2 regions of the Synechococcus sp. R50.1 genome follow, and region 2 is predicted to be linked to the other one. Evidence: predicted binding sites of a transcription regulator. Region 2 holds the regulator's gene; the other holds the start of a gene.
What was found. The regulator NtcA, encoded in region 2, controls nitrogen genes in cyanobacteria. The targets are predictions, from matches to a motif close to GTANCNNNNGNTAC.

Region 1 (4,273 bases), on a different contig from region 2:
CAAGTGCCCCAAGTGGCCTGTAGGCCAGGGATCCAAATCCGCCCCACCAGGGTAAGTAGGGATCCCCCTGTCCAGAAGGTCAAGAAACGCAGGAACAAGTCCAGCGTCACCAGCAAGCGTAGGAGATCCCAGAAAGCGGAGAACTGGCGCAGGCGATCCTTAAAGCGACGAGCAGGCTGAGGCCGATACAACCAAGCCACCGGCACTTGAGAGAGGCTTTCAACTTGAGCTGGGGAGATGATCAGCTCTTGTAAGTCCCGCTGCATCGCCATTTGCTCTGCTGAGGCTGGGAAGTTTTCCCATTGTACTTGCGACCTTGAGCAGCTTGGGCTTGCTCAGGGATCCCTTCCCAGAAGGGAAGCTGCCTGGCCAAGTCTCGATAGAATGGGGTTCGCTGGGCTGTTTGCGTCTTCACGCCCTCGTGCTCACGTTGTAGGGCAACAGTGAGACACAAGACAGCTCGTCAAACGCAAAGGAGAAGAGCAGGGTGACCAGCCAATTGCGCCAACTGAAGGCCCATCTCGCTGAACCGGAAAACTTTGCCCCCTACGGACAGGTCATTTGCCCCACTCCCGATCACAAACCCTTCGACAGTCAAGATGCTCAGTTGTTCTTGAATCAAGGGCAGCCCCGCTTTTACATCATGCGCTTGCCTCGCCGCGGCCTCAAGTTTACTCAGATCACCCACCACATCCGCTGCACCCAGTGCCTGGGATCCCTCAATGGCAAGGAGTGGTTTATTGGTGTTGCACCCCCTGCCGATGAGCTGCGCGTGGATCAGATTCAAGCCTTTCGGGTGCCTGGGGATCGCTTTATCAAGCTGGAGATGGGCACTTGGCATGCCGGCCCCTATTTTGACCACGAAGAGTTCATCGATTTCTACAACTTGGAGCTGGCCGACACCAACATCACCGATCACGAAACCATAAACTTACTCCAAACCTACAACCTGGAGTTCCAGATCACCCCCTGACAAGCTTTTGGGGATCCCTTATCAATCGGGCAAAAAGCAGCATTGATCACAGCAATCTTTCGCTTGAGCGCAAGAAGAGCATGCCTCTAACCCCCAAAACCCTGAACTTTGCTGAATTTACTGAGCTTTAGGCGGTTTGGCAAAAGTCATTGAGAGGGATATAGTAGACCAAGTTTCCCCCTGATCCTTGAGTCCACCGCAACGGTTGCCGGGAAGTGAAGGGGGAAAGCGCTCGGGGGGTATTCCTCAGGGCTTTGCGGGATACCGCCTTCCTGCTTGGACTCCGTCCCGCTGACGCGAACAGAGATAGGCAGGATGCGATCGCTTCTTTCCTGAACCATGTTCAGGAGAGTTCAGCGTGAATGTATCAGTTGTGGGGATCCGTACTCCACTATGGGTGGAGAGAAAAAGTGGGCTTGGATCCCAGTCCTAGTGGATGTAGCCGACTTGGGTGAGCATTCCTTGACTTGGGCTTAAGTTATACCCTTGTCGGCATGAGTTTTGACGCTGTGGCCCACTCGGCCAGGTGATAGAACAGAGTCAAACCCAACAGCATTTGGGAGGTTTGTTGTCATGGCTACGTTGCAACCCAAAGTGACCCACCAGCTTTTGGCGGCCTTAGCCCTGTTTGCCTGTCTGGGCTTGTTGCCTGCTTGTGGCGAGAGCAGCAGCAGCACCGTCAGCCCCCCCAGCATCACCCCCACCCCCACCGGCTCATAATTCGGCTGGTTTTTGCATGCCCTTGCAGCGGTTGCCCAAGTTGGTTCAGCTTTGGGCTTTGAGGATCGCGGGGATCTTTTGTCTTTGTCTGCTGGCGGCCTGTGGAGGATCCCCTACCTCGATGGAGCCACCGCGGGCAGGGGAAGTGCCGATTGCCAGCTTCCTGTGCCGGTTGGATCGCCAGACCCGCAGCTTCACGGGGCCTATTTACGCCGAACAGCCCCAGGTTGCTACCTGCAACCCCGGTCGCCTTACGCCTGCAGCAGCCCAAAAGATGATGGATCGGCTGAATTTTCTACGGCTGTTGCACCAGTTACCGCCGGTGAAGCTCAATCCTCAGTTCCTAGAAGCCGCCCAGCAAGCGGCCTTGATGCAGGTAGCCAATGGTACTCTCAGCCACCAGCCGCCCCCTTCTTGGCGCTGCTTTACCCCTGCTGGGGAGGCGGGATCCCGCTTCAGCAACCTGGCGGTTGGGCCCATCCTAGAGCTGAACGGCCCCGATCCAGGCCGGGTGTTGGCGCGGCAGGTGGACATCTATTTTGCCGAGCCAGGTCGAGAAAACTTTGTGGATGTGGGGCATCGCCGCTGGAACCTGTATCCTCAGTACGCCCAGGGGGCCTACGGCATTGTCTTTGACCCACGGGCTGGACGGGTGACCCAGGCCAACGCCAACTGGATCTTCGGTTTTGACGAGTCCGTGCCAGATCCAGAGTTCATCGCCTTCCCGGAGAAAGACGGCTACCTCTACCGCCTAGAAGGGTTTTCCGGCCAGCCCCTGTCTGCCTACCGCTGGTCTTTCTCGGTGCCCAGCCGTAGCGGCAAGGCTGATCTCAGCCAAGCCCAAGTCCGCATCACCGATGCCCTCAGCGGCGAGCCGGTGCCTGTTGGAGATCTCCGCGTGGGGGATCCCGCCTATGGCCTGGAAACTTTGACCTACTCCGTGGGTTCGATCCAGCCCAATCGCAACTACACCTTTGAAATTAGCGGCATTCGCCTCAACGGTGGCCCCCCCCGCAGCTACCGCTACACCACCGCTCTCTACGACTGCGATCCCCAAACTTCCCAACGGCCCGCACCCCTCACCGAAGGGCTGGGGATCCCGCCCCGTCTGCTCTGGCAGATGGAGCCTTTCAACTCTTTCAACCCTCTCAACTAGCTTTTCCTCACCCCCAGCCCCTTTCCCAAAGGGGAAAGAGGGGTCTGCTGCTCCTAGAAGCCTGACTTTATGCATAAAGCGCAATTCGAGAATGACAAAACTGCATAACTTGTTACAAAGTGTAACGGCCAATACCAAAGTTAACGGTTCGTCATCGCTAGGGTAGCCAGTGTTCACCCCACGGCAGCGATCATGGCGAACCAATTTGAACGCCTCAAAAGCGAAAAGGATGGGCTGGCGGTCAAGGCCGAGCTGGAGGCGTTTGCCCGGATGGGTTGGGAGAACATTCCTGAAGACGACCGGGATCACCGCCTCAAGTGGCTGGGGATCTTCTTTCGCAAGCGCACCCCAGGTCAGTTCATGCTGCGGCTGCGCCTGCCCAATGGGATCCTAACCAGCGGCCAAATGCGGATGTTGGGCGCAATCATCCACCCCTATGGAGAACAGGGCGTAGCCGACATCACCACCCGGCAGAACCTGCAACTGCGGGGCATCCCCATCGAGGAAATGCCCCAGATCCTGGGCTACCTGAAAGAGGTAGGCCTGACCAGCATCCAGTCGGGCATGGACAACGTGCGCAACATCACGGGATCCCCTCTGGCCGGTATTGACCCGGACGAGCTGATCGACGTGCGCGGCCTCACTCGCAAGGTGCAGGACATGGTTACCAACAACGGCGAGGGCAACCCTTCCTTCAGCAACCTGCCGCGCAAGTTCAACATCGCCCTCTGCGGTTGTCGTGACAACTCCGTGCATGCGGAGATCAACGACCTGGCCTTTGTGCCCGCCTTCAAAAATGGCCGTCTGGGCTTCAACGTCCTGGTGGGGGGCTTTTTCTCTGCTCGCCGCTGCGCCGAGGCTATCGGCCTGGATGTCTGGGTGGATCCCCGCGATGTGGTTCCCCTGTGTGAGGCGGTGCTGCTGGTCTACCGGGATCACGGCCTGCGGGCCAACCGGCAAAAGGCGCGGTTGATGTGGCTCATTGACGAGTGGGGCCTAGAGAAGTTCCGGGCGGCTGTGGAGCGCCAGACTGGCCACCCTCTGCTCAGGGCAGCGGAAAAAGATGAGGTGGTCTGGCACAAGCGGGATCTGCTGGGGGTGCATGCCCAGAAGCAGCCGGGCCTCAACTTTGTCGGCCTGCATGTGCCGGTGGGGCGGCTCAACGCCCTGGAGATGATGGAGCTGGCCCGCTTGGCGGAGGTGTACGGCTCCGGGGAGCTGCGGCTGACAGTGGAGCAGAACGTGCTCATCCCCAATGTGCCCGACTCCCGAGTGGCCCCGCTCCTCAAAGAGCCGCTCTTGAAGAAGTTCTCTCCCAACCCAGGGCCATTGCAGCGGGGGCTGGTGTCGTGTACGGGCAACCAGTTCTGCAACTTTGCCCTTATCGAGACCAAAAACCGGGCTGTGGCCTTGATGGAGGAGCT
Region 2 (4,273 bases):
GAGGATCCCTGCCCTCAACAAGATGACATTTTCGTAGTAGCTGGTCGCTCCCTCACAAAACCACAGGCATTCCAGATAGTTTTCTTGGTTGTAGTCGATCTTTTCCAATGCCAGCGGACGCAGACGCTTGACATTCCAGGCATGAAACAACTCGTGGGCCAGCAAAGACAAAAAGCGCCGATAGGACTCCGGCTGATGCAGCTCCAGCCCAGAGTAAAGAAGGGTGGTGCTGTACTTGTGCTCAAGGCCACCAAATCCTCCCGGCGACAAATGCACAATGAACCAGTAGCGGTCGTAGGGTAGCCCACCGAAAAACGCGGCTGTGGTTTTGACAATCGCCTTAGCATCAGCGACAGCCCGCTCCACATCCAGAGTGCCCGCCCCCCAAACCACAAAGTAATGGGGGATCCCTTCCACCTCAAACGATTGCACTCGATGTGGACCCACCTCCACCGGGCTATCCACCAGCTCGTCATAGTCCTCTGCCACAAAAGACTGGCCGGAAGCGGGATCCCCAGAAGAGGAGATCAAAGGCCGCAAACTGGTGGCGATGTGCCAATCCGGCTTGGGGGGGATCACCGTCAAAGTGTAGGGTTCCCGCTCGCGACCGGGCACGTAGAGGAAGAGCGCTGCCCCGTTGAAATAGGCGTGGGTCAAATCCAGATGGTTCGTGCGCACCGTCAGCTCATAGGCATAGACCCGATAGCACACCTTCACAGCAGAAGAACCCGGCGGATCGATTTGCCAGGTATTCTTATCCACCTTCCGCCAGGCCAAAGGGATCCCTTGCTCAGTTGCCGCCTGAAACTCCTGCACATGACGGGCATACTCCCGCACCAAGTAGGATCCCGGCGTCCACACCGGCAGTCGCAGCCGCAAAGGCACCTCTGGATCCACCTCTTGGATCTGCAGTTCCACCTCCAGCAGGTGATTGGCCGGATCCGGCATCCGCACTGTGAAATGCTGGCGGCTCAGTTGAGAAGGTGCAGCAACGATAACCTCTGGGATCCCCATAGAACCCACCCTACCCTCTACTGCCAAGGGCTGGCGCAGCCCCCAGCGGCAATGGCTCCTATCCTAACCTCTGCCTTTGGCTGGAGAGCAGCAACGAGACTTAAAAATGTAGCGCGTGCTACAAAGATACCTAGGCAGAACCTTCTACTTTAGGGTAAATCTTGGTATCCTCGTAAATTCTGAAGTCAAGGGGTTGCAACCTAGCCTAATGCTTCTAGATTGATCTTAATAGGTTGATCTTAGGTATAAACTGACCTTAAAAGGTTGATGAGTATGGCGGTGGCCGTAGCGGAAAAATCTCTGATCACAGCCTTCAAGCAATTGGGAGGCCCTCACCATCCTCCGGTTATCGAAACGTTTGAGCGCGGGAAGACCATTTTTTTTCCAGGGGATCCGGCGGAGCGGGTTTACTTTTTGGTGAAGGGAGCCGTTAAGCTCTCGCGGGTCTACGAAATGGGAGAGGAAATCACAGTTGCCCTCCTGCGCGAAAACAGCATCTTCGGCGTGCTCTCCTTTATCACGGGACAGCGCTCCGACCGCTTTTATCACTCGGTGGCTTTTACACCTACCGAGTTACTCTCTCTGCCGATCGAGCAGGTGGAAAAATCCTTGCAGGAGAACGCCGAACTGGCCATGTTGCTGGTTAAAAGCCTGTCGTCCCGCATTTTGCAAACGGAGATGATGATCGAGACACTGGCTCATCGCGACATGGGATCCCGTCTGGTCAGCTTTTTGTTGATTCTCTGTCGCGATTTCGGGGTGCCTGGCCCAGATGGGGTCACCATCGATCTCAAGCTGTCTCACCAGGCCATTGCCGAGGCCATTGGCTCAACCCGCGTCACCATCACCCGCCTGTTGGGAGAGCTGCGCAAGAAGAAGTACATCTCCATTCACAAGAAGAAGATCACCGTACACGACCCGATGCGGCTGAGCCATCGCTTTGCCTAGAAGGAAGAGGAGAACACCTCCTGAGTAGCACCTTGCCCAGGCAAACCCCGCTCGACGGCTGGTTGAAGCTCTGGCCGGCCTATGTTCAATCTACTGCTGCAGCCTTGAAGAATCTCTGTGCCCGAAGGACAGACTTAAAGTTTTCTGGAAGCTGACCGGATCGCGGGCAAAAACCTACTAGTCTATGGGGGGATCTGGCTTTGGCCAGAGCTATCTAGCCAATTGCTGAGGTGTAACTGTGGAAACGGCCATCGAGTGGATTACCGCCCATGAGATCCTCGACTCGCGAGGGCGTCCCACCCTAGAAGCCCTGGTGGGTCTAGCCAATGGAGCAACGGGCTTGGCGCAGGTTCCCAGCGGTGCCTCGACCGGTACCTTCGAGGCCCATGAGCTGCGGGATGGGGATCCCAAACGCTACGGCGGTAAGGGCGTGCTGAGGGCGGTGGAAAACATCCTTGGCCCCATCCAGTCGGAGCTGCAGGGAGAAGATGCCCTCAACCAAGCCCGTATTGACCAGTTGCTGATCGACCTGGACGGCACCCCCAACAAGTCCCGCCTGGGGGCCAACGCTATTTTGGCAGTTTCTCTGGCGACAGCCAAAGCGGCTGCGGAAGCAGTGGGCTTGCCTCTTTACAAATACCTGGGGGGGCCCTTTGCCAACCTGCTGCCGGTGCCGCTGATGAACGTGCTCAACGGCGGCGCCCACGCCGACAACAACGTCGATATTCAAGAATTTATGCTTGTGCCCATTGGAGCGGCCAGCTTTCGCGAGGCGCTGCGCTACGGGGCTGAGGTGTTTGCGGTACTAAAACAAGTGCTGCAGCAGAAGGGGCTGTCCACCGGTGTGGGGGATGAAGGGGGGTTTGCTCCTGATCTCGACTCCAATGCGGCGGCTTTGGATCTGCTGATGACGGCTATTGAACAGGCAGGCTACAAACCGGGAGCAGATATCGCCTTGGCCTTGGATGTGGCCGCCAACGAGCTGCTGCAGGATGGGCAATATCACTTTGAGGGCAAAGCCCACAGCGCGGCTGATATGGTGGCTTACTACCAGCAACTGCTGGCCAACTATCCCATCCTTTCCATTGAAGATGGGCTAGCGGAAGAAGACTGGGCCGGTTGGCAAGCCATGACCGCTCAACTGGGATCCCGGGTACAGCTGGTGGGAGATGACCTGTTTGTAACCAACCTGACCCGCCTGCAAAAGGGTATCGACAGCGCCGCCGCCAACGCCATTTTGATCAAGCCCAACCAAATCGGCACCCTGACGGAGACCGTCTCGGCCATCCAATTGGCAGTTCAAGCCGGCTTTCGCACCATCATCAGCCACCGCTCTGGCGAGACGGAAGACACCACCATTGCCGACTTGGCGGTGGCCACCCGTGCCGGGCAGATCAAAACCGGATCCCTCTGCCGCAGCGAGCGCATTGCCAAGTACAACCAACTGCTGCGCATCGAAGACGAGCTGGGGGAAGCGGCAGTTTATGCCGGTCGGGTGGGCCTGGGTCCTAGAGCTCGCTAACTTCCCGTTCCGTCCCAGGGGATCCCTAGCACCTGCACCAAAAAGGCCCAGCGGTCGGCAGCTTCCTCAATCAGCTTGCTGGTGGGCTTGCCGGCCCCGTGCCCTGCCTTGGTGTCGATGCGGATGAGGATGGGCTGGGATCCCCCCTGGGCTGCCTGCAGGGCAGCGGCAAACTTGAAGCTGTGGGCGGGCACCACCCGGTCGTCGTGATCTGCGGTGGTGATCAGGGTGGCGGGATAGGCAGTGCCGGGCTTGAGGTTGTGCAGAGGGGAATAGGCGTAGAGGGCCTTGAATTCCTCCGGGTTCTCCGGGGATCCGTACTCGGAGATCCAGGCCCAGCCGATGGTGAACTTATGAAAGCGCAGCATGTCGAACACCCCCACTGCCGGCAGGGCCGCTGCAAACAGCTCCGGCCTCTGAACCAGGCAGGCCCCCACCAGCAGGCCGCCATTGCTGCCGCCGGAGATGGCCAACTTGGCGGGGTTGGTGTAGCCATGGGCTATCAGCCACTCGGCAGCGGCAATAAAGTCGTCGAACACCTTTTGCTTGTTGAGCTTGGTGCCCGCCTGGTGCCACTCTTCTCCGTACTCGCCGCCGCCGCGCAAATTGGGCTGGGCGTAAACCCCTCCCATTTCCAGCCAGGCCACCAGACCCACTGAAAAGCTGGGGGTAAGTGAGATGCCAAAGCCACCGTAGCCATACAGCAGGGTGGGGTGATCCCCTGTCCGAGTCAGGCCACGGCGGTGGACGAGAAACATGGGGATGCGGGTGCCGTCTTTGCTGGTGTAA

Region 1: the regulator NtcA is predicted to act here: its motif matches at 2,971-2,984, upstream of NW870_RS04150 (ferredoxin--nitrite reductase).

The regions. Positions count from the first base shown of each region.
Region 1 covers NZ_JANSIN010000009.1:28,526-32,798, reverse strand. The annotation lists gene NW870_RS04170 (hypothetical protein) at 1-272, opposite strand, end outside; gene NW870_RS04165 (ureidoglycolate lyase) at 488-973, shown strand; gene NW870_RS04160 (hypothetical protein) at 1,547-1,693, shown strand; gene NW870_RS04155 (CAP domain-containing protein) at 1,710-2,849, shown strand; gene NW870_RS04150 (ferredoxin--nitrite reductase) at 3,042-4,273, shown strand, end outside.
Region 2 covers NZ_JANSIN010000055.1:11,045-15,317, forward strand. The annotation lists gene NW870_RS11455 (M61 family metallopeptidase) at 1-1,014, opposite strand, end outside; gene ntcA (global nitrogen regulator NtcA) at 1,288-1,962, shown strand; gene eno (phosphopyruvate hydratase) at 2,201-3,484, shown strand; gene NW870_RS11470 (prolyl oligopeptidase family serine peptidase) at 3,481-4,273, opposite strand, start outside.